3 regions of the Streptomyces sp. NPDC026301 genome follow, and region 2 is predicted to be linked to each of the others. Evidence: predicted binding sites of a transcription regulator. Region 2 holds the regulator's gene; each other region holds the start of a gene.
What was found. The regulator HrcA, encoded in region 2, represses chaperone genes, less so after heat shock. The targets are predictions, from matches to a motif close to TTNGCACTCNGNNNNNCNGAGTGCNAA.

Region 1 (10,268 bases), on a different contig from region 2:
CTTCGTCTGCCGTTTCCAGTATCCCCGACATGCCGCAGCCCGCGGACGTGTGGTCCGCGGGCTCCTGCACAGGCTGTGTACTGCCTGGTCAGCGGGCGTTGTAGTTCGGCGCCTCGACCGTCATCTGAATGTCGTGCGGGTGGCTCTCCTTCAGGCCCGCCGAGGTGATCCGGACGAACCGGCCCCGCTCCTGCAGCTCCGGGACCGTCCGGCCGCCGACGTAGAACATCGACTGGCGCAGGCCGCCGGCGAGCTGGTGGACGACCGAGGAGAGCGGGCCGCGGTAGGGCACCTGGCCCTCGATGCCCTCGGGCACCAGCTTCTCGTCGGAGGCGACACCCTCCTGGAAGTACCGGTCTTTGGAGAAGGACTTGCGGTCGCCGCGGGTCTGCATCGCGCCCAGCGAACCCATGCCGCGGTACGACTTGAACTGCTTGCCGTTGATGAACATCAGCTCACCCGGCGACTCCTCGCAGCCGGCGAGGAGGGAGCCGAGCATGACCGTGTCGGCGCCCGCGACCAGGGCCTTCGCGATGTCACCGGAGTACTGCAGGCCACCGTCGCCGATGACCGGGACGCCGGCCGCCTTCGCGGCGAGCGACGCCTCGTAGATCGCGGTGACCTGCGGGACGCCGATGCCGGCGACGACGCGGGTGGTGCAGATCGAGCCGGGGCCGACGCCGACCTTGATGCCGTCCACGCCGGCGTCGATGAGCGCCTGGGCGCCGTCGCGGGTGGCGATGTTGCCGCCGACGACGTCGACGGAGGAGTTCGACTTGATCTTGGCGACCATGTCGCCGACCAGCCGGGAGTGGCCGTGCGCGGTGTCCACCACGATGAAGTCCACGCCGGCCTCGATCAGCGCCTGGGCCCGCTCGTACGCGTCGCCCGCCACGCCGACGGCCGCGCCGACCAGCAGCCGGCCCTCGGAGTCCTTGGCGGCGTTCGGGTACTGCTCGGCCTTGACGAAGTCCTTGACCGTGATCAGGCCCTTGAGGACGCCCGAGTCGTCGACCAGCGGCAGCTTCTCGATCTTGTGGCGGCGCAGCAGCTCCATGGCGTCCACGCCAGAGATCCCGACCTTGCCCGTGACCAGCGGCATCGGCGTCATGACGGCGCGCACCTGACGGCTGCGGTCGGTCTCGAAGGCCATGTCGCGGTTGGTGACGATGCCGAGCAGCTTGCCCGCCGCGTCGGTCACCGGGACGCCGCTGATACGGAAGCGCGCGCACAGGTCGTCGGCCTCGGCCAGGGTCGCGTCCGGGTGCACCGTGATCGGGTCGGTGACCATGCCGGACTCGGAGCGCTTGACCAGGTCGACCTGGTTGGCCTGCTCCTCGATGGAGAGGTTGCGGTGCAGCACACCGACGCCGCCCTGGCGGGCCATCGCGATGGCCATCCGGGCCTCGGTCACCTTGTCCATCGCCGCGGACAGCAGCGGGACGTTCACCCGGACATTCTTCGAGATGTACGAGGAGGTGTCGATCTGGTCGGGCGCCATGTCCGAGGAGCCCGGCAGCAGCAGCACATCGTCGTAGGTCAGCCCGAGTGTCGCGAATTTTCCGGGCACTCCGTCGACGTTGGTCATGACACCTTCCCAATGGCCTTGATCAGTGCGGATGTCCATGCTAACGGGAATGGCCGGTGTCTCATTCCACGAGCAAGATCACCCGTATTTTTTGTGCGTTCACACGGGCGGCGCCGCCCGGACGTCAGCAGGGCGCGGCAGCCCGCCCCCTCCGCTTCCGGAGGGGGCGTGACTACTGCTCGGCGAGCGCCCGCAGCCGGCTGAGCGCGCGGTGCTGCGCGACCCGCACGGCCCCCGGCGACATCCCCAGCATCTGCCCGGTCTCCTCCGCCGTCAGCCCGACCGCGACCCGCAGCAGCACCAGCTCCCGTTGGTTCTCCGGCAGGCTGGCCAGCAGCTTCTTGGCCCACTCCGCGTCACTGCTGAGCAGCGCCCGCTCCTCGGGGCCGAGTGAGTTGTCCGGCTGCTCCGGCATCTCGTCCGAGGGCACGGCCGTGCTGCCGGGGCCGCGCATCGCGGCCCGCTGCAGGTCGGCGACCTTGTGGCCGGCGATGGCGAAGACGAACGCCTCGAACGGCTTGCCGGTGTCCCGGTAACGCGGCAGCGCGCAGAGCACCGCCACGCAGACCTCCTGTGCGAGGTCCTCGACGAAGTGGCGAGCATCACCCGGCAGCCGCGACAGCCGCGTACGGCAGTAGCGCAGTGCGAGCGGGTGCACGTGTGCGAGGAGGTCGTGCGTGGCCTGCCGGTCCCCCTCGACGGCACGTGCGACGAGCCCGCCGATCTCCTGGGTCCCGTCCTCGCGCATCGGTCCATGGTGCCTTGGTGCCGCGCGGTTCGCGGCATCGCCCCCGTAGTTGTGCACCGAAGTGTTATGCGTCGGTGTGCCTGCACTCACGTCCCACGCCTCCCCCTTTCGGGTGTTGCCCATGCCGGACCCGAGACGTCGCCCATGGCGTTCTTCGGCGCCGTAGGGCACCGGGCAGGGCATGTCCGTCATGAGGTCTCTTCTGGCCGAGTGAGAAGCCCCGGCCCTGGAGCCGGGGAGGAGTCACACCTCAAGCATGCGGCATAGCGTGAGGTTTCGGCGCCGGACGGCGGCACAACGGGGCCGTGGCACGCGCCACCCCGTCGGGAGGGCGCGCGCCGCGGCCCCGCTGTGCCCTAGGGGGCTCAGCGGACCAGGCCCCAGCGGAAGCCGAGCGCGACCGCGTGTGCGCGGTCGGAGGCGCCGAGCTTCTTGAAGAGGCGCCGGGCGTGCGTCTTGACCGTGTCCTCGGAGAGGAAGAGCTCGCGGCCGATCTCGGCGTTCGACCGGCCGTGGCTCATGCCTTCGAGCACCTGGATCTCACGCGCGGTGAGCGTCGGGGCTGCACCCATCTCGGCGGACCGCAGCCGGCGCGGGGCGAGGCGCCAGGTCGGGTCGGCGAGCGCCTGGGTGACCGTCGCGCGCAGCTCGGCGCGCGAGGCGTCCTTGTGCAGATAGCCGCGGGCGCCGGCGGCGACGGCGAGTGCCACGCCGTCGAGGTCCTCGGCGACGGTGAGCATGATGATCCGGGCGCCCGGGTCGGCGGACAGCAGCCGGCGCACGGTCTCGACGCCGCCGAGGCCGGGCATCCGTACGTCCATCAGAATCAGGTCCGAGCGATCGGCACCCCAGCGGCGGAGGACTTCCTCGCCGTTGGCCGCGGTCGTCACGCGCTCGACGCCGGGGACGGTCGCAACCGCCCGACGGAGCGCCTCTCGGGCAAGCGGGGAGTCGTCGCAGACGAGGACGGAAGTCATGGCCGTCCTCCGCAGCTGATGCGCGTCACGTTGTGCCTCCAGGCTGGTACGTATCGTCACCTGTGCGATTGACGGCCTCGGACACCTGCCCGGGGAGTCCCTCTGTCAACCGCTTCCGCACTCTCAACGACGGTCACCCGAAAGAGTTACGGGCTGAGGAGCCGTTTTCGACACTCTATGTGAGGGGCCGGACACGCAGCATCAAGACCCGCGCCCCCTGCCGCACCACTTCCCGTAACGGGGGCGGTATGCCCTGTTTGGTGGCTTTTCTTCCGTTTGCTAGTTATCTGGGGCAAGATTCGAGATGAGTCATATTTACATCTGCTTAGACGGTAGATGTACGGTCTTGAACAGGAGCCCGTACCGCCACGCTTCGAGGGGACTAGCAATGGCAGATTTCTCCCGCCTTCCGGGCCCGAACGCGGACCTCTGGGACTGGCAACTGCTCGCCGCCTGCCGCGGCGTGGACAGTTCGCTCTTCTTCCACCCCGAGGGCGAACGTGGCGCGGCCCGCAGCGCGCGCGAGACGTCCGCGAAAGAGGTCTGCATGCGCTGTCCTGTACGCGCCGAATGCGCGTCCCACGCCCTGGCCGTCCGCGAGCCCTACGGCGTGTGGGGAGGACTGACCGAGGACGAGCGGGAAGAGCTGATGGGCCGGGCGCGGCACCGCCTCGTGCCGGCCGGCGGCTCGAACCCGGCCACGCTGTACAGAGGGTGACGCCGTCCACCCGAACAGACGTAACGTTTCTGCGCCGCTGCCGCGCCCCGCGCGGTGCGGCGGCCGGTACCGCCGGGAGAGCGGTACCGGTGCAGATCAGCGGCGGCCCGCGGCCGCCAGCTGGTCGAGCATCGCCGCCACCGCCGGGACCTGCGCCAGGTCCGGCAGCGTGAGCGCCACGATCTCGCGCTGCACGACCGGCTCCAGCCGGATCGTGCGCGCCGCCTTGGGCCGTACCGAGGCCAGCGCCAGCTCCGGGAGAGCGGCGACGCCCAGGCCCGCGCCCACCAGCCCGATCACCGCCGGGTAGTCGTCGGTGGCGAAGTCGATGCGCGGCGTGAACCCGGCGCGCTCGCACACTGTGACCAGGTGGCGGCGGCAGCGCGGGCAGCCCGCGATCCACGGCTCGTCCGCCAGCTCGGCGAAGCCGGCGCGCCCCTCGCCGGCGAGCCGGTGCTCCTCGGGCACCAGCCCCACCAGCCGGTCGGTGAGCACCCGCCGCACGACCAGGTCGTCCCACTCCGACTCGGCCGCCGGGTCGGCGCCCGGCACCTCCGGATACCGGAAGGCCAGCGCGATCTCGCAGTCGCCGCCGCGCAGCATTTCGATGGAGCGCGGCGGCTCCGCCTCGTCCAGCGAGACCCCCGTACCGGGGTGCGCGGCGCGCATCGCGGCCAGCGCGGTCGGCACCAGCGTGGAGCTGCCCGAGGGGAAGGACACCAGCCGGACCCGCCCGGCGCGCAGCCCGGCGATCGCCGCGACCTCCTCCTCGGCGGCGGTGAGCCCGGCGAGGATGCCGGCGGCGTGCCGCACGAGGGCCTGGCCGGCCTCGGTGAGCCGCATCTCGCGGCCGGCACGGATGATCAGCGGCGTGCCCGCCGACTGTTCGAGCGCCTTCATCTGCTGGGAGACGGCGGGCTGGGTGCAGCCGAGCTCGCGCGCGGCGGCGGAGAAGGAACCGGTCCGCGCGACGGCGCGGAGCACGCGGAGATGACGAGCCTCGATCATGCCTCAAGCATAAGCATCACTTGGGGCGAGCTCGGATAAATCACTCGCCGCTTTGGCGCATCACCCACCGTACGACAGCGGAAACCGCCGGAACATTCGGCGCGAATCCCATCACCAGTGGGCCGGAAGTACACCGTGCGCGGGCTCCGAAGTACCGGACGGGGCGAGGGAGCTGACGGCGGGTCGGTCGCCCGTACGGCGGGTGCCCGGGCGGGCGGCGGACCACCGTGCCGATAGCGTTCTCTTATGACGACTGCATTGGTCACGGGAGCGACGGCGGGCATCGGGGCGGCGTTCGCGCGCCGGCTGGCGGGCGACGGGCACAACCTGGTGCTGGTGGCCCGTAACGAGGAGAAGCTGCGCGAACACGCGGCCGAGCTGCACGACCGGCACGGCATCGAGGCCGGGGTGCTGGTCGCCGATCTGGCGACGGAGGAGGGCATCGCGGCCGTCGAGGAACGGCTCGGTGACACCAGGCACCCGGTGGACCTGCTGGTCAACAACGCGGGCTTCGGCAACAAGGGCGAGTTCCTCGAAGTGCCCATGGCCGACGAGCTGACGATGCTGAAGGTGCACTGCGAGGCGGTACTGCGGCTGACCTCGGCGGCGGTGAAGGGGATGCGCGAGCGGCGGCGCGGCGGCGTGGTCAACGTCGCCTCGGTCGCGGCCTTCGTGCCGCGCGGCACGTACGGCGCGAGCAAGGCGTGGGTCGTGCAGTTCACCCAGGGCGCGGCCCGCGACCTGGCCGGCAGCGGGGTGCGCCTGATGGCCCTGTGCCCGGGCTTCGTCCGTACGGAATTCCACGAGCGGGCCGGGATGGGGACGGACAACATCCCCGACTGGATGTGGCTGGACGCCGACAAGCTGGTCGACGCGGCGATGAAGGACCTCGCCCGCGGCAAGTCCCTCTCCATCCCCGACCCGCGCTACAAGGCCATGATGGGCGTCGTGAAGCTCGCCCCGCGCAACCTCCTGGGCGGCGTCACGTCCCGGACGGGACGCAAGTACGGGCCGCAGTAGCGCTCACCCGGCAGCAGCCCGCACGTACCGGAAAAGCCCGAGGCCCGGCTCCCCTTCGCGGGGTGCCGGGCCTCGGTGCGGAGCTACTGCACTCAGTGCGAGTGGCCGTGGCCGTGGCCGTGGCCGGCCTCGGCCTCCTCCTCCGCCGGCTTCTCGACGACCAGGGTCTCGGTCGTGAGCAGCAGGGAGGCGATGGAGGCGGCGTTCTCCAGGGCGGAGCGGGTGACCTTGACCGGGTCGATGACGCCGGCCTTCACCAGGTCGGTGTACTCGCCGGTGGCGGCGTTGAAGCCGTTGCCCTTCTCGAGCTCGGCGACCTTGGCGGTGATGACGTAACCCTCGAGGCCCGCGTTCTCGGCGATCCAGCGCAGCGGCTCGACGACGGCGCGGCGGACGACGGCGACACCGGTGGCCTCGTCACCCTCCTTGCCGAGCGAACCCTCGAGCACCTTGGCGGCGTGGACGAGCGCGGAGCCACCACCGGAGACGATGCCCTCCTCGACCGCGGCGCGGGTCGCGGAGATGGCGTCCTCCAGACGGTGCTTCTTCTCCTTGAGCTCGACCTCGGTGGCCGCACCCACGCGGATGACGCAGACGCCACCGGCGAGCTTGGCGAGGCGCTCCTGGAGCTTCTCGCGGTCCCAGTCCGAGTCGGTGGACTCGATCTCGGCCTTGATCTGGTTGACGCGGCCCTGCACGTCCTCGGAGTTGCCGCCACCGTCGACGATGGTGGTGTCGTCCTTGGTGACGGTCACGCGGCGGGCGGTGCCCAGCACGTCCAGACCGGCCTGGTCGAGCTTGAGGCCGACCTCCTCGGCGATGACGGTCGCACCGGTGAGGGTGGCCATGTCGCCGAGCATCGCCTTGCGGCGGTCACCGAAGCCGGGGGCCTTCACGGCGACGGCGTTGAAGGTGCCGCGGATCTTGTTCACGACCAGGGTCGACAGGGCCTCGCCCTCGACGTCCTCGGCGATGATCAGCAGCGGCTTGGAGGAGCCGGCCTGGATGACCTTCTCCAGCAGCGGCAGCAGGTCCTGGATCGAGCCGATCTTGCCCTGGTGGATCAGGATGTACGGGTCCTCGAGGACGGCCTCCATCCGCTCCTGGTCGGTGACCATGTACGGGGAGAGGTAGCCCTTGTCGAAGGCCATGCCCTCGGTGAAGTCGAGCTCCAGGCCGAAGGTGTTGGACTCCTCGACGGTGATGACACCGTCCTTGCCGACCTTGTCCATCGCCTCGGCGATGAGCTCGCCGACCTGCTTGTCCTGGGCGGACAGGCCGGCCACGGCGGCGATGTCCGACTTGGAGTCGATCGGGCTGGCGGTCGCGAGGAGGTCGTCGGACACGGCCTTCACGGCGGCGTCGATGCCCTTCTTCAGGGCGGCCGGGGAGGCACCGGCGGCGACGTTGCGCAGACCCTCGCGGACCAGGGCCTGGGCCAGGACGGTCGCGGTGGTGGTGCCGTCACCCGCGATGTCGTTGGTCTTGGTCGCCACCTCCTTCACCAGCTGGGCGCCGAGGTTCTCGTACGGGTCGTCGACCTCGACCTCGCGCGCGATGGTGACACCGTCGTTGGTGATGGTGGGGGCGCCGAACTTCTTGTCGATGACGACGTTGCGGCCCTTGGGGCCGATCGTCACCTTGACCGTGTCGGCAAGCTTGTTGACGCCGCGCTCGAGGGCGCGACGGGCGTCCTCGTCGAACTTCAGAATCTTCGCCATGAGTTACGTGTCCTTAGTCGTACTCTCAACGAAATGCGCCCCTGCCCCGGGTGGTGAGACGCGGGAACCAGGGGCGCAGATCAGAAAAGCTGGGTGCAGTACTGGTGTCCGAGGTGAACCCGGACTCCCGGCTTACTTCTCGACGATCGCGAGAACGTCGCGGGCCGAGAGGACGAGGTACTCCTCGCCGTTGTACTTCACCTCGGTGCCGCCGTACTTGCTGTAGAGCACGACGTCGCCGACGGAAACGTCGAGCGGAAGACGGTTACCGTCCTCGAAGCGGCCCGGGCCCACGGCCAGGACAACGCCCTCCTGGGGCTTCTCCTTGGCGGTGTCCGGAATGACCAGGCCCGAAGCCGTGGTCTGCTCGGCGTCGAGCGGCTGGACCACAATGCGGTCCTCGAGCGGCTTGATGGCAACCTTGGAGCTGGCGGTCGTCACGATCCGACCTCCCCCTTCGGAGATCTCACGGGGTTAACTGTCTGAGGTGGCGACCAGGTGGATCCGTCGTCGCGGGTGCCGGACCTGCCCGTCGCTGTGTTTGGCACTCTCCAGTGGTGAGTGCCAGCGCCGAGACTATGACGCGGTTAGCACTCGGTCAAGCGGAGTGCCAACGTGGCTTCGAAAGAGATCCGTGACCTGCCCCAGAATGGGCCGGGTGAACCCTCTCGACTCCTTCTCCGCGCTGCTCACCGACGAGGGCCGGGCGCTGCTGTCCGGCCTCCGCGACCACGACCCCGCGCAGGAACTCGCCACCGCCACCCGGCTGCGCCGCGAGCACCCGGCCGAACTGGTCTCCGCGGCACTCGGGCAGGCCCGGCTGCGGCAGCGGGCAGTCGCGAAGTTCGGCGCCGAGGACGCGTACCGGATGTTCTTCACCCCGAACGGCGTCGAGCAATCCACCCGCCGCACCGTCGCCGTCCACCGCGCCGCGCGGCTGGCCGCGCTCGGCGTACGGTCCGTCGCCGACCTGTGCTGCGGCATCGGCGGCGACGCGATCGCGTACGCCCGGGCCGGCATCCGGGTCCTGGCCGTGGACCGCGACCCGCTCACCGCCGAGGTGGCCCGCGCGAACGCCGAGGCGCTGGGCCTGGCCGACCTGATCGAGGTGCGCTGCGCAGACGTCACGGAGATCGACACGAGCCCGTACGACGCCGTCTTCGTGGACCCGGCGCGGCGGGGCGGCCGCGGCCGCGTGTTCGACCCGGAGGCGTACTCCCCACCGCTCTCCTGGGCGATCGAGGCGGCCCGCAAGGCCCCGCACGCCGCCCTCAAGATCGCCCCCGGCATCCCGCACGAGGCGATCCCCGAGGACGCCGCCGCGGAGTGGATCTCGGACGGCGGCGACGTGAAGGAGGCCGTGCTCTGGTTCGGCACGGACCCGGGCTCGGTACGGGCCACCCTGCTCCCCTCCGGCGCCGCGCTGCACACCACAGCGCCGCTCCCCGACCCGGCCGTGCGCCCGGTGGGCCGCTACCTCTACGAGCCGGACGGCGCCGTCATCCGCGCGCACCTGGTCGCGGAGGTCGCGGCGGAGCTGGACGGCGGCCTGATCGACGAGACCATCGCGTACGTCACCGCCGACGAGCTGCGCCCCACCCCGTACGCCGCCGCCTACGAGATCACCGACGAGCTGCCTTTCAACCTCAAGAAGCTCAAGGCACTCCTCCGGGAGCGCGAGATCGGCGTGCTGACGGTCAAGAAGCGCGGCTCCGCCGTCGAGCCGGAGGAGCTCCGCCGCAAGGTGAAGCTCCGCGGCCCGCACTCCGCCACGGTCCTCCTCACCCGCGTCGCGGGCGCCCCGACGATGCTCATCGGCCGGCCGGCGACGCCTCGATGAGGAGGCCGGCGCCTCAGCAGTACGGCCGACGGCCGCTCACGAGTACAGGTTGTCCTTGCTGATCTCGTGCACGTGATCGTGGTCGTGGCCATGACCGTGGCCGTGGCCCTGGCTGTGCGGTACGCCGTGGCGGTGACGGTGCTCCGGGGCCGGGACGTGCGGCTCGGTGACCGGGAGGGAGGAGTCGGCGGACAGCTCCCAGGCGGAGTGCGGGCGGTTCCGGGCGACCATCTCGGCGCCCAGGGCCGCGACCATCGCGCCGTTGTCCGTGCACAGCTTCGGGCGCGGCACGCGCAGCGTGATGCCCGCGTCCTCGCAGCGCCGCTCGGCCATCGCGCGCAGCCGGGAGTTGGCCGCGACGCCGCCGCCGATCATCAGGTGGTCCACGCCGTGGTCCTTGCAGGCCCGTACGGCCTTGCGCGTCAGCACGTCCACCACCGCTTCCTGGAAGGACGCGGAGACGTCGGCGACCGGCACCTCCTCGCCGGCCGCGCGCTTGGCCTCGATCCAGCGGGCCACGGCGGTCTTCAGGCCGGAGAAGGAGAAGTCGTACTTGGGGTCGCGGGAGCCGGTGAGGCCGCGCGGGAACGCGATCGCGTCCGGGTCGCCCTCGCGGGCCATCCGGTCGATGACCGGGCCGCCGGGGAA
Region 2 (10,268 bases):
GCGGTAGCCGGTGCCGTCGACCTTGTCCTCCTCGGCGACCTTGCGCGCCTCGCACAGCACGTCGGCGGCGACCTGCGGCTCGGCGGTGGCCAGGGACGCGGCGTCCGGGTGGTGGACCTTGGGGATCACCAGGACGTGGGTGGGCGCCTGGGGGTTGATGTCGCGGAAGGCGACGGTCGTGTCGGTCTCTCGGACGATCGTCGCGGGCACCTCGCCCGCCACGATCTTGCAGAACAGGCAGTCGGCCTGCGGTTCTCCCGCCACCGGGTGCGCTCCTCACGGATCGTCGGCTCGTACGACCTGATCGTACCGATCCGGGGCGCGACGGCGGTTACTGGCGTGCCGCGCGGTCGTCGTGGGCGTCCCCGTTGCCGTCCCCGTGGGCGTCCTTGCCGTCGTGCCACTTGCCGTCGTCCTGCCACTTGCCGTCGTCGTGGCCGTCGTCGCCGTGGTCGCCGTGGGCGTCGTTCTTGTCGCCGTCCGGGCAGTCGTCGTGGTTGCCGTCGTGCCACTTGCCGTCGTCCTGCCACTTACCGTCGTCGTGACGGTCGCCGTTCCCTCCGTTCCCGTCGTCGCTCCCACCGCCGCTGTTCCCGCTGTCGTCGCTGTTCCCACCGTCGTCGTCGTCGCTTCCGCCGCCCCCGCTGTTGTCCGGGTTGGCGGGGCTCGACGAGGCGTCGGACGCCGGGGCGTTGCAGTTGCCGATGGTGTTCGTACGGAAGATCACCCGGTTCCCGACCCGGGCGACCAGGCCGCTGCCCTCCACGCACCGGCCGCTGACCTCCCTGGTCACCAGTCCGCGGATGGTGATCCGCTCGCCACTGGCGGTCTGGCCCTGACAGTCGACCCGGGTGAGGCCGCCCGAGGTGTCCGGGCCGGTGTCGGCCGTTCCCCTGGGCTCCGGCGCGCCGCCGTTCGGCGCCGACGCCGTGCAGCTCAGCCACCGCACGTCGACCTTCTCCCACTCCAGCGCCCGGGTCCCCTGGCGGTCGGTGGTCACCGCTATCGCCGAGGTGTTGGAGTAGCCGGTCGGCTCGCACGCCGCCGTTCCGGCAGCCACCACCCCCGCGGCCCCCGCCGCTGCCAACGCCCGTAACCAACGGCCCCGCACGCGTCCCGTCATGCCCCGCAGCGTGCCACCGCCGCCGTACGGCCCGACAGGCCCGCTCCGGCCAACTCCGCGCGGCGCTCCCCCGCCCGCCCGGATCGTCACTAACCTGGGCCGTTCAGTACCAGGTTCCGCCACATACGGGAGCGACCCATCATGGCAACGACGCGCACGGCCAGGACCCACTGGGAAGGCAACCTGATGGAGGGCAAGGGCCAGGTCGCCCTGGACTCCTCCAAGGTCGGTACGTACGACGTGAGCTGGCCGGCCCGCGCCGAGGAGCCCGGCGGGAAGACCAGCCCCGAGGAGCTGATCGCCGCGGCCCACTCCTCCTGCTACTCCATGGCGTTCTCGCACGGCCTGGCAGGCCAGGGCTATACCGTCGAGACGGTCGACACCCGGGCCGACGTCACGTTCCAGCCGGGCGAGGGCATCACCGCCATCGCGCTGACCGTCAAGGCCCGCGTCCCCGGTCTCTCGGAGGCGGACTTCCAGGCCGCGGCCGAGGACGCCAAGAAGAACTGCCCCGTCAGCCAGGCTCTGGCGGGCGTCAAGAACATCACGCTCGACGCGACGCTGGTCTGACGCCCCGCACCGGCCGGTTCCGCGCTCCTCGCGCCGAACCGGCCCGCGGTCAGTTCCAGCGGCCCGTACGCCCCAGCAGCAGTGCCGTGGCGGCCGTGCCGGCCGTGGAGGTGCGCAGCACGCTCGCCCCCAGCCGGTACGGCTTCGCGCCGGCCGCCGCGAACAGCTCCAGCTCCTCGGGCGAGACGCCGCCCTCGGGGCCGACGACGAGCACGATGCCGCCGTCGGCGGGGAGTTCGGCGCGGGCGAGCGGCTCGCTGCCCTCCTCGTGCAGCACGGCGGCGAAGGCGGCGCCGGACAGCAGCTCGGCCACGTCCTTCGTCGACGCCGCCGCCGCGACCTCGGGGAACGTCAGCCTGCGCGCCTGCTTCCCGGCCTCGCGCGCCGTATTGCGCCACTTCGTCAGCGACTTGGCGCCCCGCTCGCCCTTCCACTGCGTCACACAACGCGACGCCTGCCACGGCACGATCGCGTCCACGCCGGTCTCGGTCATGGTCTCCACGGCCAGTTCGCCGCGGTCGCCCTTGGGCAGCGCCTGTACGACGGTGAGGCGCGGCCGCGGCGCCTCCTCGGTCCGTACGTCCGTCACCGCGACGTCGAGCCGGTCCTTGCCCTCGACCGCGGCGACCGTTCCGTAAGCGCCGGTGCCCGCGCCGTCCGTCAGCACGATCTCCTCGCCGGCGCGCAGCCGCCGCACCGACACCGCGTGCCGCCCTTCCGGGCCGTCCAGGGTCAGGGTCGCGCCGGGCGCGGCGCCGGCCAGCGAGTCGACGAGGAAGACCGGGGCGGTCACGAGGCACTCCCGAGGGGTCCGGTTCCGGCGGCGCCGGAGGGGTTCGACATGTCGCGTGCGGCGGCCAGTTCGGCCACCAGTACCTCCACCAGCTCGCCCGCGGGCAGCCGCCGGGCCAGCCGGTGGCCCTGGCCCGCCCACAGGCTCATGGCCTGCGGGTCGCCGGCCTTGGCGGCGGCCTTGCGTACCGGGGAGGTGAGGTAGTGGACGGCCGGGTAGGCGGCCGGGGCGTACGGGCCGTGCTCGCGCAGGAAACGGTTCACCAGGCCGCGGGCCGGGCGCCCGGAGAACGCCCGGGTCAGCTCCGTACGGGTGAACAGGGGGTCGGTCAGGGCCCGCTTGTGCAGCGGGTGGGCGCCGGACTCGGGACAGGCCAGGAAGGCCGTGCCGAGCTGGGCCGAGGCCGCGCCCGCCGCCAGTACGGCGGCGACCTGCGCGCCGCGCATCAGCCCGCCCGCGGCGATCACCGGCAGCCGGACGGCCTCGCGGACCTCGGCGATCAGCGTGAGCAGGCCGAAGCCCGCGCCGGTGCCGTCGCTGTGCGGGTCGTCGCGGTGCGTGCCCTGGTGGCCGCCCGCCTCTGTGCCCTGGACGCACACGGCATGTGCGCCCGCCTCCTGCGCGGCCCGCGCCTCGGCGGCCGTGGTGACGGTGACGACGGTGTACGTGCCGACCCGGTCGAGGGCCTGCAGCGTCTTGCGGCCGGGGCAGCCGAAGGTAAAGGAGACCACCGGCACGGGGTCCTCGCGCAGGACGGCGAGCTTGGCGTCGTACCCGTCGTCGGCGGAGCCCGCGGTGTCGCCGAGCTCCGTCTCGTACCAGGTGGCCTCGCCCGCGAGCTGTTCGCGGTAGACCTCGACGGCGGCCGCGTCGGCGAGCTCGGGCTGCGGCATGAAGAGGTTCACGCCGAAGGGGCGGTCGGTCAGCCCGCGCAGCTGCTTGATCTCCTGGTACATGCCGTCGGCCGTCTTGTATCCGGCCGCGAGGAAGCCCAGGCCGCCGGCCGTGCTGACGGCGGCGGCCAGCTCGGGACACGAGGCGCCACCCGCCATGGGGGCCTGCACGATCGGATGGCGGCACAGATCGGTCAGCGCGGTGGGCATGACCACATCGTGTCACGCGGCACGGCCGCCCCTTGAATCGGGGCGACCGTGCCGCGCAGTGCCTTCCCGGGGGACCACCCCGGCCCCCCGGCCTTACTGCCTACCGCCCGTTGAAGGCGTCTTTGAGGCGCGAGAACAGTCCCTGCTGGCCCGGCTGGAACTGCCCGGTGGGCCGCTCCTCGCCGCGCAGCTTGGCGAGCCGGGTCAGCAGCTCCTCCTGCTCGGCGTCGAGCTTGCCCGGGGTCTGGACCTCGACGTGGACGATCAGGTCGCCGCGACCGCCGCCGCGCAGGTGCGTGATGCCGCAGCCGTGCAGCGGGATCGACTGCCCGGACTGGGTGCCGGGCCGGATGTCGACGTCCCGTACCCCGTCCAGCGTCTCCAGCGGACACTTCGTGCCCAGCGCCGCCGCGGTCATCGGGATCGTGACCGTGCAGTGCAGGTCGTCGCCGCGCCGCTGGAAGACCGGGTGCGCGACCTCGTGGATCTCGACGTACAGGTCGCCGGCCGGGCCGCCGCCGGGGCCGACCTCGCCCTCGCCCGCGAGCTGGATGCGGGTGCCGTTGTCGACACCGGCCGGGATCTTGACCGTGAGCGTGCGGCGGGACCGGATGCGGCCGTCGCCCGCGCACTCGGGGCACGGGGTCGGCACGACCGTGCCGAAGCCCTGGCACTGCGGGCACGGCCGCGAGGTCATGACCTGGCCCAGGAAGGACCGGGTGACCTGCGAGACCTCGCCACGCCCGCGGCACATGTCACAGGTCTGCGCCGACGTGCCGGGCGCCGCGCCCTCGCCGGAGCAGGTCGTGCACACGACCGCCGTGTCGACCTGGATGTCCTTGGTCGTACCGAACGCGGCCTCGTGCAGCTCCACGTCCAGCCGGATCATGGCGTCCTGGCCGCGGCGGGTGCGCGAGCGCGGCCCGCGCTGCGACGCCGTGCCGAAGAACGCGTCCATGATGTCGGAGAAGTTGCCGAAGCCCGCGCCGAAGCCGGCACCGCCGGCGCCGCCGCCCTGGGACATCGGGTCGCCGCCGAGGTCGTAGACCTGCTTCTTCTGCGGGTCCGACAGCACCTCGTAAGCGGCGTTGATCTCCTTGAACCGCTCCTGGGTCTTGGGATCCGGGTTCACGTCCGGGTGCAGCTCGCGCGCCAGCCGCCGGAAAGCCTTCTTGATCTGGTCCTGCGAGGCGTCGCGGCTGACACCGAGGACCGCGTAGTAGTCCGTGGCCACTTACGACTCCGCCAGGATCTGTCCGACGTAACGTGCCACTGCGCGTACCGCTCCCATCGTTCCGGGGTAGTCCATGCGGGTCGGTCCGACCACGCCGAGTTTGGCGACTGCCTCGTCGCCCGAACCGTAGCCGACTGCGACGACCGATGTGGAAGTGAGGCCTTCGTGAGCGTTCTCGTGCCCGATGCGCACGGTCATGCTCGAATCCTTCGCCTCTCCCAGCAGCTTGAGCAGCACGACCTGCTCCTCAAGTGCCTCCAGCACCGGCCGGATCGTCAGCGGGAAATCATGTCCGAAGCGCGTGAGATTGGCGGTACCGCCGATCATCAGCCGCTCTTCGGTCTCCTCCACCAGAGTCTCCAGCAACACCGACAGCACTGTCGAGACCGTGCCCCGGTCCTCCGCCTCGAAGGACTCGGGAAGGTCCTGCACCAGCTGCGGGACGTCGGTGAAGCGGCGGCCCACGACCCGGCTGTTCAGCCGGGCCCGCAGGTCCGCCAGGGACGTTTCGCCGAACGGCGCCGGGCAGTCGATCATGCGCTGCTCGACCCGTCCGGTGTCCGTGATCAGGACGAGCATCAGCCGGGCCGGGGCCAGCGACAGCAGCTCGACGTGCCGGACGGTGGACCGGGTCAGCGAGGGGTACTGGACCACCGCGACCTGCCGGGTCAGCTGCGCGAGCAGCCGTACCGTACGGGCCACGACGTCGTCGAGGTCCACCGCGCTGTCGAGGAAGCTGTGGATCGCCCGGCGTTCCGGGACGGAGAGCGGCTTGACGGCCGCCAGCTTGTCGACGAAGAGGCGGTAGCCCTTGTCGGTGGGGATACGGCCCGCGCTCGTGTGAGGCTGGGCGATGAAACCCTCGTCCTCCAGCGCGGCCATGTCGTTGCGGACCGTGGCCGGCGAGACGCCGAGCCGGTGGCGCTCCGTGAGCGCCTTGGAGCCGACGGGCTCCTCGGTGCCCACGTAGTCCTGGACGATGGCACGCAGCACTTCGAGTCTGCGTTCGCTGAGCATCGCGTACACCTCCAGTCCCGCGCTCTCCCCTGGCCTCTGTGGCCGCCTGCCCGGCCGGGGTCCGGCCGGCTGTCCCTGGCACTCGACCGGTCCGAGTGCCAAACCCTGAACCAGTGTACGGCCGGGTAGCACGGCCAGGGCAAGGCCGGGCACCGCGGCACGCGGCCCGGCGGGCCACCGTATCGCGCCGCGGCGGCTCCGTGTCCCCCGGATACGCCCAGGTCAGCCGGTCGGCCGCGGGCGATTTCGCGCTATACGGGCTAGCGTCGCGGTATGCGCACGAGTTGGGAAGAGGCAGGGTGGGAGCGGCTCGCCGACGGGGTCGCCAGGCGCCGGCTGCCGCACTGGGACGCCACGGTCGGCGTCGTGGCCGGTACCACCGGCGTCCTCCTGGTCGATACCGGGTCCGGGCTGGCCGAGGGCGCCGAGCTGCGCCGCCAGGTCCGTGGCGTACTGGGCCGTGAGGTGACCCATATCGCACTCACCCACCCGCACTTCGATCATGTACTGGGCACGGCGGCGTTCGCGGGTGTGACGGTCTTCGGCGCGACCGGCATGGGCGAGCTGCTGCGCCGCGAGCCGGAGGCGCTGCTCGCCGACGCGGTACGGAACGGGGCCGACCCGGACGCGGCGGCCGAGGCGGTGGACACCCTCGTGGTCCCGCAGCACGCGGTCTGCGGCGAACGCACGCTGGACCTGGGCGACCGGCACGTCCTGCTGGCGAACGTGGGTCCCGGGCACAGCGCGCACGACCTGGCGGTGTGCGTGCAGGGCACCTCGGGCGGGCCCGAGGTGGTGTTCTGCGGCGATCTCGTCGAGGAGTCGGGCGAGCCGCAGGCCGGGCCCGACGCGCTCCCCGCCTGCTGGCCGGCCGCGCTGGACCGGCTCCTCTCCCTCGGCGGCGAGGACGCCCGCTACGTCCCGGGCCACGGCGCCGTCGTGGATGCCCGCTTCGTCCGCACCCAGCGCGAGGGGCTGGCCCGCCGCTTCGGCGTGTCGCCCGGGTAGCCCGCACGGGCGACACGCCGCCCGCATATCGTCTGTCGAATGCGCAGCAGACAGTACGGTCCCGACCTCACGCCGCCGTGGAAGAAGCAGCAGCCCGCCCCCGAGGTCCCGGCCGACACCGACCTGGTCGTCGAGGAGATCACCACCGGCTACTGCGGTGCCGTCGTCCGCTGCGAGAAGACGGCCGAGGGGCCGACCGTCACCCTGGAGGACCGCTTCGGCAAACACCGGGTCTTCCCGATGACGCCCCGCGGCTTCCTCCTGGAGGGCAAGGTCGTCACGCTCGTCCGCCCCTCAGCGCAGCCCGCACAGCAGGGCCCGCGCCGCACCGCCTCCGGCTCCCTCGCCGTCCCCGGCGCCCGCGCCCGCGTCGCCCGCGCCGGGCGCATCTACGTGGAGGGCCGCCACGACGCCGAGCTGGTCGAACGCGTCTGGGGCGACGACCTCCGCATCGAGGGCGTGGTGGTGGAGTACTTGGAGGGCATCGACGACCTCCCCACGATCGTCCGCTCCTTCTCCCCCGGCCCCGACGCCCGCCTCGGCGTCCTCGTCGACCACCTCGTCCCCGGCTCCAAGGAGTCCCGCATCGCGGCCTCGGTCACGGACGCGAACGTCCTGATCGTCGGCCACCCGTACATCGACGTCTGGGAAGCGGTGAAGCCGTCCGCGGTGGGCATCCCCGCCTGGCCGTCCGTCCCCCACGGCCAGGACTGGAAGACAGGCATCTGCCGGGCACTCCGCTGGCCGGAGAACACGGGCGCCGCCTGGCAGCGAATCCTCGGCTCGGTCCGCTCGTACAAGGACCTTGAGCCGGCGCTGCTGGGGCGGGTGGAGGAGCTGATCGACTTTGTCACCGCATGAATCAGGCTGAATCCAGCCCGCCCGGCGTTTGAGGGCACGACCTCGCCGGGACGGCGGGTCAGTCCACCAGGTCCCGCACCACCGCGTCCGCCAGCAACCGGCCCCGGAGCGTCAGCACCGCTCGCCCCGCCTCGTACGGCGCTGCCTCCAGCAGCCCGTCCGTCAGGGCGCGTTCCGCCGCCTTCGCGCCCGCCGGGGCGAGGAGGTCCAGGGGGCAGCCCGCCGCGAGGCGCAGTTCCAGGAGGATGCGTTCCACGCGGCGGTCCTCGGGCGCGAGGAGTTCGCGGCCCGCGCCCGGGGAGCGGCCGTCGTTCAGCGCCTGCGCGTACGCGCCGGGGTGCTTCGCGTTCCACCAGCGGACGCCGCCGACGTGGCTGTGGGCGCCGGGGCCCGCGCCCCACCAGTCGGCGCCGGTCCAGTACAGCTCGTTGTGGCGGCAGCGGGCTGCGGGCGTGGTGGCCCAGTTGGAGACCTCGTACCAGGTGAAGCCCGCGGCGGTGAGGGTGTCCTCGGCGATGAGGTAGCGGTCGGCGTGCTCGTCGTCGTCGGTCATCGGGACCTCGCCGCGGCGGATGCGGCGGGCGAGCTGGGTGCCTTCCTCAACGATCAGCGCGTACGCGGAGACGTGGTCGGGGCCGGCGCCGATCGCGGCGTCGAGGGATGCCTTCCAGTCGTCGTCCGTTTCGCCGGGCGTGCCGTAGATCAGGTCGAGGTTGACGTGGTCGAAGCCGGCGGCGCGGGCCTCGGCGACGCAGGCTTCGGGGCGGCCGGGGGTGTGCGTACGGTCGAGGATCTTCAGGACGTGCTGCCGGGCGCTCTGCATGCCGAAGGAGACCCGGTTGAAGCCGCCGGCGCGGAGTTCCTCCAGGTAGCGGGGGTCGACGGACTCCGGATTCGCCTCGGTGGTGATCTCCGCGCCGGGCGCGAGGCCGAATTCGTCGCGGATCGCGGCGAGCATGCGGGAGAGGTCGGCGGCCGGGAGGAGGGTCGGCGTGCCGCCGCCGACGAAGACCGTCTCGACCGGCCGCGGGTCGTCGCCCATGATCTTGCGGGCGAGCCGGATCTCCTCGACGACCGTGGCGGCGTAGTTCTCGCGGGAGGCGAGCGCGCCGCCGGAGCCGCGCAGCTCGCTCGCGGTGTAGGTGTTGAAGTCGCAGTATCCGCAGCGGGTCGCGCAGTACGGCACGTGCAGATAGAACCCGAGCGGCCGCTCGCCCGCTCCGTCCAGGGCGGAGGCGGGCAGCGCCCCGTCCTCGGGCATGGGCTCACCGTCGGGGAGTGCAGAAGGCATACCGCCATTGTCCGGCACGCGGGGAGTGATCCCCTCCGCCGGCCGCTCCTGCCCCCTCTACCCCCCTCTACAAGGCCACCGCCTGCAGCACCAGCAGCGCCAGGTCGTCGTCCGGCGGGGCCGGGTCGAAGGCGTGCACGCGGCGCCGGAGGTGCTCGGCGACGCCGTCGGCGCCCAGGCCCGCGCACTCGGCGAGGGCCTGCGCGAGGCCGTCCTCGTCGTCGAAGAGCCGGCGGCCCGAGCGGCGCTCGGTCACGCCGTCGGTGACGCACAGCAGCGTCTCGCCGGGCAGGAGGTCGAAGGACTCGCTCTCGTACTCGGTCTCCTCCATGACGCCGAGCAGCATCTGGGGCGCGGCGACCGCCCGCACCGTGCCGTCCGTGCCGAGCACCAGCGGCAGCGGGTGCCCGGCGCTGGCCAGCGTGCAGCGGGCGCCACCGGTGCCGCCCGCGTACGGGACGATCTCGCCGTACAGGAGGGAGAGGAACCGCGCCTGCTCGCTCTCCTCGCGGTAACCGGGCTGGAGCTCCGCCTCGGAGCCGGCCGCCACCACCGCGGCGGCCACCGCGGCGACGGAGTCGGCCGCCTCCCGCGCGACCGTGCGGTTCAGCCGGTCCAGTACGTCGCCGACGCCGTACCCCTCGCGGGCCAGCAGCCGCAGCACCGGGCGGGCCAGACCCGTGACGGCCGCGGCCTCCGGGCCGCTGCCGCAGACGTCGCCGAGCATGAAGCACCAGCGGCCCTCGCCCGCCTGGAAGAGGTCCCAGAAGTCGCCGCCCGCCCAGGCGCCCTCGCGCGGCTCGTACACCACGGCCGAGGCCACGCCCGGTACGTCGGGGCGCCGGCCGGGCAGGAGCCGGCGCTGCAGCACCCGGCTGATGCGTTCCTGGCGGCTGTAGGCGTCCGCGGTGGCGATGGCCCGGGCCACCCGCCCCGCCAGGTCCTCGATGAGCGAGACGACCTCGTCGGGGAAGCGGAGCAGTCCGGCCCTGCCTATCAGGAGCGTGCCGTGCCGGCGCACGCCGGAGATCAGCGGGCAGGCCAGGGCCGCGCCGCCGGGGCCGAAGCCGCTGGGCTCGCCGGGCCACGGCCAGGGTCCCGCGCCGATGGGGTGGCCGTCGCCGCCGCGGCCGGTCAGTACCGGCGGGTCCTTCTCCAGCAGCTCGCGCAGCCCGTCGATGCGGCTCTCCGTGGCGTGCCAGACGCGGGCCAGCCGGGACGCCCCGAAGTCCTTGCCGTCGTCCAGCCACACCGCGCACCAGTCGGCC
Region 3 (10,268 bases), on a different contig from region 2:
GCCGCGGAAGTCCGCGTCGAACGCCGGCTCCAGCGGCGTCTGGTACAGCAGGTGGTGGATGAACCACAGCACGGAGTTGGCGACGCCGTTGTACGCGTCCGCGAAGACCTCGGGCGCGATGTCCAGCATCCGGACGGACTGCCCGCCGGTGTCGCCGGGGTCCAGCAGTCCGTCGCCGTCGGCGGCGGCCCGGCGCGCCGCCTCCCGGTCGCCGTCGCCGAGCGCGGCGCAGACCCACACGGCCCCGGCGTCCGGGCCGATGGCCGACAGGCCGGAGACCAGCCCGCCGCCGCCGCGTTTGGACGTCAGCGTGCCGTCCTCGCCCAAGGCGTAGGAGACCGGACCGCGGTTGGACGCGACGAGAACCTGGGCACCTGAGCTGGAGGAGACCATGCCGATGACCTAACCCGCCACAGATCCGCTCAAACGTACGGCCGGGAGCGCATCGAGGGCGCAGCCGCACGTCGGGCGCCGCGTCCCCTCATGCCGCGCGCCGTTCCGCGTACTCCGGTATGTCGCGCATCGGCGGCCGCTCCTCGGTGTCCACGTCGGTCGTCCGCGGGACGAAGCCGCCCTCCGCACCGCGGTCGAACTGGGTGAGCCGGGGCCGTACGAGGTGCCCGCGTGCCAGCCGCAGCTGGGCGGTGCGGTAGATGGCCGCTGCCATCCGGCCGAGCGCCTGCCCGTCCTGGTGCCGGTGCTTGCGCACGCCCACGTCGACCTGCGCCAGCGCGTCCAGGCCGACCGTGTGCAGCGCGTCGACCAGCAGGCCCAGTTCGACGCCGTACCCGACGGGGAAGGGCAGCCGCTCCAGCAGCGAACGGCGGGCCGCGTACTCGCCGCCCAGCGGCTGGACGAAACCGGCCAGCTGCGGCCAGTGCAGATTGAGCAGCGGGCGGGCCACCAGCTCGGTGACCCGTCCTCCCTGGCCCCCCTTGGGGCCGCCGGCGCCCTCGCCCAGCGGCCGGTCGTACATCGCCTTCACGAACTGCACCCGCGGCTCGGTCAGCAGCGGCCCGACGATCCCGGACACGAAGTCGGCGGAGAACTCGCGCAGGTCGGCGTCGACGAAGCAGACGATGTCGCCGCTGGTGGCCAGCAGCGAGCGCCACAGCACCTCGCCCTTGCCGGGCACCGTCGCCAGCCGGGGCAGGATCGCGTCGCGGTGCACGACCCGGGCGCCCGCGGCGGCCGCGACCTCGGCCGTGCGGTCGGTGGAGCCGGAGTCCACCACGACCAGCTCGTCGACCAGCGGCACCGCGGCGGACATCAGGTCGCGGCGGATGATCTCCACGATCGTGCCGACCGTGGCTTCCTCGTCGAGCGCCGGCAGCACTACGCTGACCGTCTGCCCCGTACGGCTCTTCGCTGCCAGCAGCTGGTCGAGCGATCGGTCGGCGGCTGACCATGAGCGGCCGGCCAGCCAGCGCTCCACCTCTTCCAGCACGAATCCGTCTCCTTCTGCTACGCGCGTGAGCCATCTTGCTACGCGGTGTGAGCCATCTCGCGGTTCGGACGGCTATCTCAACCGTCCACCCCTTCGGTTACAGTCTTGAACAACGCGGATGACCACCGCATGCCGGGGTCACCGCTGAACAAACGCCTGTGTTTCGTACACAGGCCATACCGCTCATCCAGAGGGGCAGAGGGATACGGCCCGTTGAAGCCCCGGCAACCCTCCAGCCGGTCTTGCCGCCAGGACGCTGATGTCCGCCGCGCGAGGCTCCCGGCTAGGGAAGGTGCCAAATCCGTCTCACGGCGAAGTGCGTCGTGAGGAAGATGAGGAGAAAGGGCCTCGCCTCCATGGCTGTGCAAGCTTCCGAAAGCACCACTTCCGCCGTCACCCTCGGTCCCGCCGCCGCGCTGTCCTGCCGCGAGTGCGGTACGCGCTTCCCGCTCGGTCCGATCTTCGCGTGCCAGGAATGTTTCGGGCCGCTCGAAGTGGCCTACGACCTGCCGAGCGGCGACCCCGAGGGCCTGAGGAAGCAGATCGAGGCCGGTCCGAACAACATCTGGCGGTACGCGCCGCTGCTGCCCGTCCCCGCCGACGTGGCCGACAAGCCCAACCTCAACCCGGGCTTCACCAAGCTGGTCAAGGCCGACCGCCTCGCCGCCGAGCTCGGCGTCACCGGCGGGCTGTACGTGAAGGACGACTCGGGCAACCCGACGCACTCCTTCAAGGACCGCGTCGTGGCGATCGCCGTCGAGGCGGCCCGCGCCTTCGGCTTCACCACCCTGTCCTGCTCCTCCACGGGCAACCTGGCCGGCGCGGTCGGCGCCGCGGCGCGCCGGGCGGGCTTCCGCTCCTGCGTGTTCATCCCGCACGACCTGGAGGCCGGCAAGGTCGTCATGGCCGCGGTCTACGGTGGCGACCTGGTCGGCATCGAGGGCAACTACGACGACGTCAACCGCTTCTGCTCCGAGCTCATCGGCGACCCGCTGGGCGAGGGCTGGGGCTTCGTGAACGTCAACCTCCGCCCGTACTACGGCGAGGGCTCCAAGACGCTCGCGTACGAGATCTGCGAGCAGCTCGGCTGGGAGCTCCCGGACCAGCTGGTCATCCCGATCGCCTCGGGCTCGCAGCTCACGAAGATCGACAAGGGTCTGAAGGAGCTCATCGCGCTGGGCCTGGTCGAGGACAAGCCGTACAAGATCTTCGGTGCCCAGGCCGAGGGCTGCTCGCCGGTCTCGACGGCCTTCAAGGCCGGCCACGACGTCGTACGCCCGCAGAAGCCGAACACCATCGCCAAGTCGCTGGCGATCGGCAACCCGGCGGACGGCCCGTACGTGCTCGACATCGCCCGCCGCACCGGCGGCGCGGTGGAGGACGTCAATGACGAGCAGGTCGTGGACGCGATCAAGCTGCTGGCCCGCACGGAGGGCATCTTCGCGGAGACCGCGGGCGGCGTGACCGTCGGCGTCACCAAGAAGCTCATCGAGAACGGGCAGATCGACCCGGCGAAGTCCCTCGTCGTCCTCAACACCGGCGACGGGCTCAAGACGCTGGACGCCGTGGCGCCGACCACCGGCCCGACCGCGACCATCCGCCCGAGCCTGGACGCGTTCCGCGAGGCCGGCCTCGACAAGTAGTGGGGTTCCGGCGGGCCCGTCGGCGGGCCCGCGCCGCCTCCCCGCTCCGCCGCGCCGCGGAGCCTTTGTACTCGTTTTCCCGGAACCTGGAAGGTAGAAGAACCCCATGAGCGTGAGCGTCCGCATCCCCACCATTCTCCGCACCTACACCGACGGCAAGGCCGAGGTCTCCGCCGAGGGCGCGAACCTCTCCGAGGTCATCGCGGACCTGGAGAAGAACCACACCGGCATCGCGGCCCGCGTCCTGGACGACACCGGCAAGCTGCGCCGCTTCGTGAACGTCTACGTCAACGACGACGACGTGCGCTTCGAGCAGGGGCTGGAGACGCCGACTCCGGACGGCGCCGGCGTTTCGATCATCCCCGCGGTGGCCGGCGGCTGCTGAAAAGCCTCTCGTCGCCCGGCGCACGCCCCTTTGTGCGCCCCGTGTGCGCCCCCTGTGCACCGTCTCGTGGGTGACGGCATACGACTCCTGGAATCGCCCCGTCCGCAGCGAAAGCGGACGGGGCGATTCCATGTCGTTAAAGGCGATACAGTTGAGGTGAATCCTCTTCGCGCGCGTGCCTGACGCATATGAGAACGCGACAAGATGTGCCCAAACTGTGTGCGCATTTTGTCGTGTTGATGAGCTATGCCCGGCCCGGCTTGCCCAGAATTATTGAGACTTCGCCGTAAATCGGCGAATGGTCGTGGGCAGAATTCTCGTCCGATTGACCTGTTGCGCTGGGCATCGGTGCAGATACATTCAGCGGCGGTCGACGCGTTCCGGCGCACACCCTCCTTGGGGGTGAGGTCTGACCCGGGTCCGCGGAGTGCGGTCCTGCGCAAGGGCCAGCAATAGGGGAGTTAGGAATGGCTCAGGGCACCGTCAAGTGGTTCAACGCGGAGAAGGGGTACGGCTTCATCGCGGTCGACGGTGGTGCGGATGTTTTCGTCCACTACAGCGCGATCCAGATGGACGGTTACCGCACCCTTGAGGAAGGTCAGCGGGTCGAGTTCGAGATCTCGCAGGGCCAGAAAGGGGCCGCAGGCGGACATGGTTCGCGTGGCCGGCTGAAGCGCCGACCGACTGCAGCGTACGGAGGCCCGTGTCCCCTGAGGGGGGCACGGGCCTCTCGTTGTGCGCGGGTGCGGAGGCGCTTCTCTGTTCCCAAGCTTGCACTCGGAGGGGTCGAGTGCTAATCATTGGGCTTAGCACTCTCCCAGTGAGAGTGACAGAACTTGGATCGGGTCAGCGAGGTCCGCAGGCCGGGTGGGGCAAGGAACCACACGGCACGCAGACCGTCCGTCGCGGGCGCGGGCGCGGTCCGGAGCAATCCACCCCTGTCCGGGAGGACCACTTCACATGGCCAAGATCATCGCGTTCGACGAGGAGGCACGGCGCGGTCTCGAGCGCGGGATGAACCAGCTCGCCGACGCCGTCAAGGTCACCCTTGGCCCCAAGGGCCGCAACGTCGTCCTTGAGAAGAAGTGGGGCGCCCCCACGATCACCAACGATGGTGTCTCCATCGCCAAGGAGATCGAGCTCGAGGACCCGTACGAGAAGATCGGCGCCGAGCTGGTCAAGGAGGTCGCGAAGAAGACGGACGACGTCGCCGGTGACGGCACGACGACCGCGACCGTCCTGGCCCAGGCCCTGGTCCGCGAAGGCCTGCGCAACGTCGCGGCCGGCGCCAACCCGATGGCTCTGAAGCGCGGCATCGAGCGCGCCGTCGAGGCCGTCTCCGCCGCTCTGCTGGAGCAGGCGAAGGACGTGGAGACCAAGGAGCAGATCGCCTCCACCGCCTCCATCTCCGCCGCCGACACCCAGATCGGCGAGCTCATCGCCGAGGCCATGGACAAGGTCGGCAAGGAAGGCGTCATCACCGTCGAGGAGTCCCAGACCTTCGGTCTGGAGCTCGAGCTCACCGAGGGTATGCGCTTCGACAAGGGCTACATCTCGGCGTACTTCGCCACCGACATGGAGCGTATGGAGGCGTCGCTCGACGACCCGTACATCCTGATCGTCAACTCCAAGATCTCCAACGTGAAGGACCTCCTTCCGCTGCTGGAGAAGGTCATGCAGTCGGGCAAGCCGCTGCTGATCATCGCGGAGGACGTCGAGGGCGAGGCCCTGTCGACCCTGGTCGTCAACAAGATCCGTGGCACCTTCAAGTCCGTCGCCGTGAAGGCCCCGGGCTTCGGTGACCGCCGCAAGGCCATGCTCGGCGACATCGCCATCCTCACCGGTGGCACCGTCATCTCCGAGGAGGTCGGCCTCAAGCTCGAGAACGCCGGTCTGGACCTCCTGGGCCGCGCCCGCAAGGTCGTCATCACCAAGGACGAGACCACCATCGTCGACGGTGCCGGTGACAGCGAGCAGGTTCAGGGCCGCGTCAACCAGATCCGCGCCGAGATCGAGAACTCGGACAGCGACTACGACCGCGAGAAGCTGCAGGAGCGCCTGGCGAAGCTCGCCGGCGGTGTTGCGGTCATCAAGGCCGGTGCCGCGACCGAGGTCGAGCTCAAGGAGCGCAAGCACCGCATCGAGGACGCCGTTCGCAACGCGAAGGCGGCCGTCGAGGAGGGCATCGTCGCCGGCGGTGGCGTCGCCCTGCTGCAGGCTTCCTCGGTCTTCGAGAAGCTCGAGCTCGAGGGTGACGAGGCCACCGGTGCCGCCGCTGTGAAGCTGGCCCTGGAGGCCCCGCTGAAGCAGATCTCCGTCAACGGCGGCCTCGAGGGCGGCGTCGTGGTGGAGAAGGTGCGCAACCTGGCCGTCGGCCACGGTCTGAACGCCGCGACCGGCGAGTACGTCGACATGATCGCCGAGGGCATCATCGACCCCGCCAAGGTCACCCGCTCCGCGCTGCAGAACGCCGCCTCCATCGCGGCGCTCTTCCTCACCACCGAGGCCGTCATCGCCGACAAGCCGGAGAAGGCCGCCGCCGGCGGCGCCCCGGGCGGCATGCCGGGCGGTGACATGGACTTCTGATCCACCCCTTCCGGGAACGGATCAGCTGTTCAGCGCTGTACGGACCAAGGGCGGCACCCCCATCGCGGGGGTGCCGCCCTCGGGCGTTTTCGGCGGTCGGTCGGACGGACGCCGGCTCAGACGGACGCCGGCTCCTTGGCCGGGCCGTGGGTGCCCGGCCGGCCCTCACCCGGGGGCGGGGCCTGCGCCTCCTCGGCGCCCGTGTTCAGGTCGGCGAGCAGCTGCTTGCTGAAGCCGAAGAAGTACGTGGCCAGGAAGCCGACGACATAGCCCGCGAGCAGGCCGACGGCGTAGATGAGGGCCGTGGCGCCCAGGTCGTGGTTGCCCTTGAGGAGGGGGAAGAGCGCCCAGCCGGAGGGGCCGATGGCGGTGGAGCCGACGGCCGTGCCGAGCTGGTTGAACAGGCCGACGAAGGCGCCGCCGAACGCGCCGCCGACGCAGGCGGTGATGAACGGCCGGCCGAGCGGGAGCGAGACGCCGTAGATCAGCGGCTCGCCGACGCCGAGGAAGCCGGCGGGGAGCGCCGACTTGATGGTCGTACGGATCGAGCCGTTGCGCGGCAGCCGGAGGTAGACCGCGATCGCCGCGCCGACCTGGCCCGCGCCCGCCATCGCCAGGATCGGCAGCAGGACGGTGTAGCCCTGCTGCTCGATGAGGGTGGTGTGGATGGGGATGAGGGCCTGGTGGAGGCCGAGCATCACCAGCGGGAGGAAGAGGCCGCCGAGCACGAAGCCGGCGAACGCGCCGCCGTGGGCGAGGAGCCAGTTGGCGGCCGTACCGATCGCGGCGGACACCTCGCCCGCCGCGTACATCAGGCCGAAGATCGTCACCAGGCCGGTGAACAGGACCGTGAGGGTCGGCGTGACGAGCACGTCCAGCGACTCCGGCACCCACTTCCGGCACCATCTCTCGATGTACACGGCCAGTACCGCGGCGCCCAGTGCGCCCAGTACGCCGCCCTGGCCGGGGGAGAGCTTCTGGCCGAAGGCGGTGATGTTCGCGACGCCGGGGAAGACGATGATCGCCGCGACGGCGCCGCCGAGGATCGGTGTGCCGCCGAACTCCTTCGCCGTGTTGAAGCCGACGAACACCGCGATCAGGGCCATGAAGCCGGAGGCGATGGCGGCCAGCGCGGGGACGAGCGTGGGCAGCCAGCCGAGGTTGGTGAGCAGGCCGTTGATGCCGGCGATGATGCCGCAGCCGATGAGGGCGGGGATCAGCGGGACGAAGATGTTCGCGATCCTGCGGAGGAACAGCTTGAAGGGGGTGGCGTTCGCCGCCTTCCGGCGTGCCTTGATGGCGGCGCCCTGAGCGGCCAGCTCGTCGGCGGTGGTGGGGGAGTCGGGGGAGCCGGGCGCCGCGCCGTCCGGGCCGGCGGCCGGGGCGGGCGACGGCCCGTCCGCGCCGGCCGCCCGCTCCTCCTCGACCAGCTCTTCGAAGACGGGCGTGACGCGGGCGACCGTGCCGGGCCCGAGCACGATCTGGTACGTGTCGTCCTCGACCACCCCCATGACGGCCGGCAGCGCCTTGAGCGCGTCGTCCTGGACCAGCGAACGGTCCTTGATGCCGAGGCGGAGCCGGGTCATGCAGTGGGCGATGGAGGTGAGGTTGGCAGCGCCGCCCACGAGGGGCAGGAGCGCGGCGGCGGTGGCGCGGTTCTTGTCCGGGGAGCCGGAGTTCCCCTGGGGAGATGCAGAGGTCATGTGCGAGGCGCTGTTCTGTCGGAGGATGCGCCGCGGGGGCGCGGGGCAGCGGCGCCTCCCCGGGGGAGGAGGGCGCCGGGTGGTCAGCTTTCCTGGGCGGCGGCTTGGAGGGCGGCGCGCAGGTGGCCGCGGGAGTCGGCGAGCAGGCGGGCCGCGGTGGGTCCGTCCACGGAGCCGAGAATGGTCAGGATGGCGTTCTTCACCTCGCCGTCGGTGGCGGCGAGGGCTTCCTCGATCTCCGTGTCGGACGCGCCCGTGGCGAGCGCGACGATGCGCCGCGAACGGGCCCGGAGCTTGTCGTTGGACGCGCGGACGTCGACCATCAGGTTTCCGTAGGTCTTGCCCAGCCGGATCATCGTGATGGTCGAGAGCATGTTGAGGACCAGCTTCTGGGCCGTGCCGGCCTTCAGGCGGGTCGAGCCGGTCAGCAGCTCGGGGCCGACGACGACCTCGATGCCGTGGTCGGCGGCGGCCGCGAGCGCGGAGCCGGCGTTGCACGACAGGCCGACGGTCAGCGCGCCCTGGGCGCGGGCGTGCTCGACGGCGCCGATGGCGTACGGCGTGCGGCCCGAGGCGGAGATGCCGACCACCGTGTCCTCGGCGGTCAGGCCGAGCGCGTCCAGCTCGGCGGCGGCCAGGTCCTTGCTGTCCTCGGCGCCCTCCACGGCGGTGATCATCGCGGGCGGGCCGCCCGCGATCAGCCCGATCACCTCTTCGGGGTCGGTGTTGAAGGTGGGCGGGCACTCGCTGGCGTCCAGGATGCCGAGCCGCCCGGCCGTGCCGGCCCCGGCGTAGATCAGCCGGCCGCCGCGGGCCATGCGGGCGGCGATGCCGTCGATGGCGGCGGCGATCCGCGGCAGCTGCTCCGCGACCGCGGTGGGGACGGTGGCGTCCTCGCCGTTCATCGTGCGGGCGATCTCCAGGGTGGTCAGCCGGTCGATCTCGGCGAGCTCCGGCCGGAACGCCTCGGTGGTGAGGGTGTCCAGCTGGGCCCGCAGGGCGGTGTGGTCAGCGGTGGAAGTCATGGCGTGGGGGCTCTCCGAGTACGGCTGCGGGTGGGGGTGCCGCCTCGCGGCGGGGGGGTGCCGCCTCGCGGCGGTCAGCGGGTGGGGCGGTGCCGCCTCGCGGCGGGGCGCGCGGCGGTCAGCGGGTGCGGGGGGAGTGGCGGTGCGCCAGGGCCTCGTACGAAGCGGAGAGGGCGGGCGCCGCCGTTTCGTACGTCCGCTGGGCGACGCCGACGAAGAGGCAGTCGACGACGAGCAGCTGGCTCGTGCGCGAGGACATGGCCGCCGGGCGCAGCTCGCTCTCGCGGGCCGTGGACGTGGTCAGTATGTGATCGGCGTACGCGGCGATCTCGCCGTCCGGGCGGCCGGTGACCGCGATGGTCGTCGCGCCGCGGTCGAAGGCGACCCGCAGCGGCTCTATGACGTCCGTGGTGCGTCCGGAGTGGGTGATCGCGACGGCGACGTCGCCGGTCCGCATCTGCACGGCGTTGGTCACCGCGAGGTGCGGGTCGGAGTGGGCGTGCGCGATCAGGCCGATGCGCAGCAGCTTCTGGGCCAGGTCCTGGCCGACGAGGCTGGAGGCGCCGATGCCGTACACATCGATCCTGCGGGCGCCGGCGAGCGCGCCCACGGCCGCCTCCAGCTGGGTGGTGTCCAGCGCGGCCGCGGTGTCGGCGAGGCACTGCTGCTCTTCTTGCGCGAGCTTGGTGACCACGTCCGTGAGCGAGTCGTCGACCGCTATGTCCGCCGTGACGGCGGGCGCGCGGCCCGCGGCCTGCTGGGCCGCGAGGGCGGCGAGCGCCAGCCGCAGGTCGCGGTAGCCCGGGTAACCGAGCAGGCGGGAGGTGCGGACGACGGTGGCCTCGCTGGTGCCCGTGCGCTCCGCGAGGGCGGTGACGGTGAGCGCGGCGCAGCCCGCCGGGTCGCCGGCGACGGTCTCCGCGACCCGCTGCATGGAGCGGGTCATGGACGGCGCCAGCGTCCGCACCTTCGCGGCCAGGGCCGCGGGCGCGGGCGGGGTCCGCTCCGGCTGCGGCCGCCGGGCGGCGCCGGAGGCCGCGCTGGAGGTCGCGCCGGACGTGGTCGGGGCGGCGGAACCCGCGCCGCTGAAAGTTTCCTTCAGTCTGGTGCTCACCTCTGAAAAGTAATTTCAGTCACCGGTGGCGTCAATACCTCTCTGTGGCCTGTGGACAACTCCGTGCCGCAGGGACGACGCCGGGACGACGGGAACGCGTGTGGGACTTCGGCGCGTACGCGCGACAATGGGCACATGGAGTTGGAACAGGCGCTGCACGCCGCACGGGCCCTGGTGATCGCGGATCTGATGGCGGGCGATGTCGCCGACGCGGACATCGTCTCGCTGGTGGAGGACGCGGTCGCGCACCGGCGGTGGTGGGTCGAGCAGTGGCCGGAGGGCGTCGAATTCGTCGCCGGGCTCGTCGCCCAGGACGTCCAGGATTCCCTGCTGGAGCGGTACGGCCGCTGGCCGCTGTGCCCGGT

Region 1: the regulator HrcA is predicted to act here: its motif matches at 8,368-8,394, upstream of groES (co-chaperone GroES).
Region 3: the regulator HrcA is predicted to act here: its motif matches at 4,282-4,308, upstream of groL (chaperonin GroEL).

Annotation. Positions count from the first base shown of each region.
Region 1 is NZ_JBVHPN010000008.1:271,394-281,661, forward strand. Features, by position in the region: gene guaB (IMP dehydrogenase) at 89-1,588, opposite strand; gene ACZ4MH_RS16460 (sigma-70 family RNA polymerase sigma factor) at 1,761-2,336, opposite strand; gene ACZ4MH_RS16465 (response regulator transcription factor) at 2,702-3,313, opposite strand; gene ACZ4MH_RS16470 (WhiB family transcriptional regulator) at 3,702-4,031, shown strand; gene ACZ4MH_RS16475 (LysR family transcriptional regulator) at 4,128-5,039, opposite strand; gene ACZ4MH_RS16480 (SDR family NAD(P)-dependent oxidoreductase) at 5,286-6,059, shown strand; gene groL (chaperonin GroEL) at 6,152-7,780, opposite strand; gene groES (co-chaperone GroES) at 7,913-8,221, opposite strand; gene ACZ4MH_RS16495 (THUMP-like domain-containing protein) at 8,439-9,620, shown strand; gene tsaD (tRNA (adenosine(37)-N6)-threonylcarbamoyltransferase complex transferase subunit TsaD) at 9,657-10,268, opposite strand, start outside.
Region 2 is NZ_JBVHPN010000013.1:240,154-250,421, forward strand. Features, by position in the region: gene ACZ4MH_RS23945 (histidine triad nucleotide-binding protein) at 1-264, opposite strand, end outside; gene ACZ4MH_RS23950 (hypothetical protein) at 332-1,123, opposite strand; gene ACZ4MH_RS23955 (OsmC family protein) at 1,265-1,693, shown strand; gene ACZ4MH_RS23960 (16S rRNA (uracil(1498)-N(3))-methyltransferase) at 1,743-2,486, opposite strand; gene ACZ4MH_RS23965 (nitronate monooxygenase) at 2,483-3,589, opposite strand; gene dnaJ (molecular chaperone DnaJ) at 3,690-4,823, opposite strand; gene hrcA (heat-inducible transcriptional repressor HrcA) at 4,824-5,840, opposite strand; gene ACZ4MH_RS23980 (MBL fold metallo-hydrolase) at 6,114-6,848, shown strand; gene ACZ4MH_RS23985 (DUF3097 domain-containing protein) at 6,888-7,709, shown strand; gene hemW (radical SAM family heme chaperone HemW) at 7,768-9,000, opposite strand; gene ACZ4MH_RS23995 (SpoIIE family protein phosphatase) at 9,068-10,268, opposite strand, start outside.
Region 3 is NZ_JBVHPN010000005.1:290,090-300,357, reverse strand. Features, by position in the region: gene ACZ4MH_RS11040 (alpha,alpha-trehalose-phosphate synthase (UDP-forming)) at 1-393, opposite strand, end outside; gene ACZ4MH_RS11035 (glucosyl-3-phosphoglycerate synthase) at 482-1,447, opposite strand; SAM riboswitch class I at 1,628-1,786, shown strand; gene thrC (threonine synthase) at 1,804-3,090, shown strand; gene ACZ4MH_RS11025 (MoaD/ThiS family protein) at 3,197-3,475, shown strand; partial or broken gene ACZ4MH_RS11020 (cold-shock protein) at 3,943-4,147, shown strand; gene groL (chaperonin GroEL) at 4,436-6,061, shown strand; gene ACZ4MH_RS11010 (PTS transporter subunit EIIC) at 6,178-7,764, opposite strand; gene murQ (N-acetylmuramic acid 6-phosphate etherase) at 7,848-8,789, opposite strand; gene ACZ4MH_RS11000 (MurR/RpiR family transcriptional regulator) at 8,908-9,768, opposite strand; gene ACZ4MH_RS10995 (hypothetical protein) at 10,039-10,268, shown strand, end outside.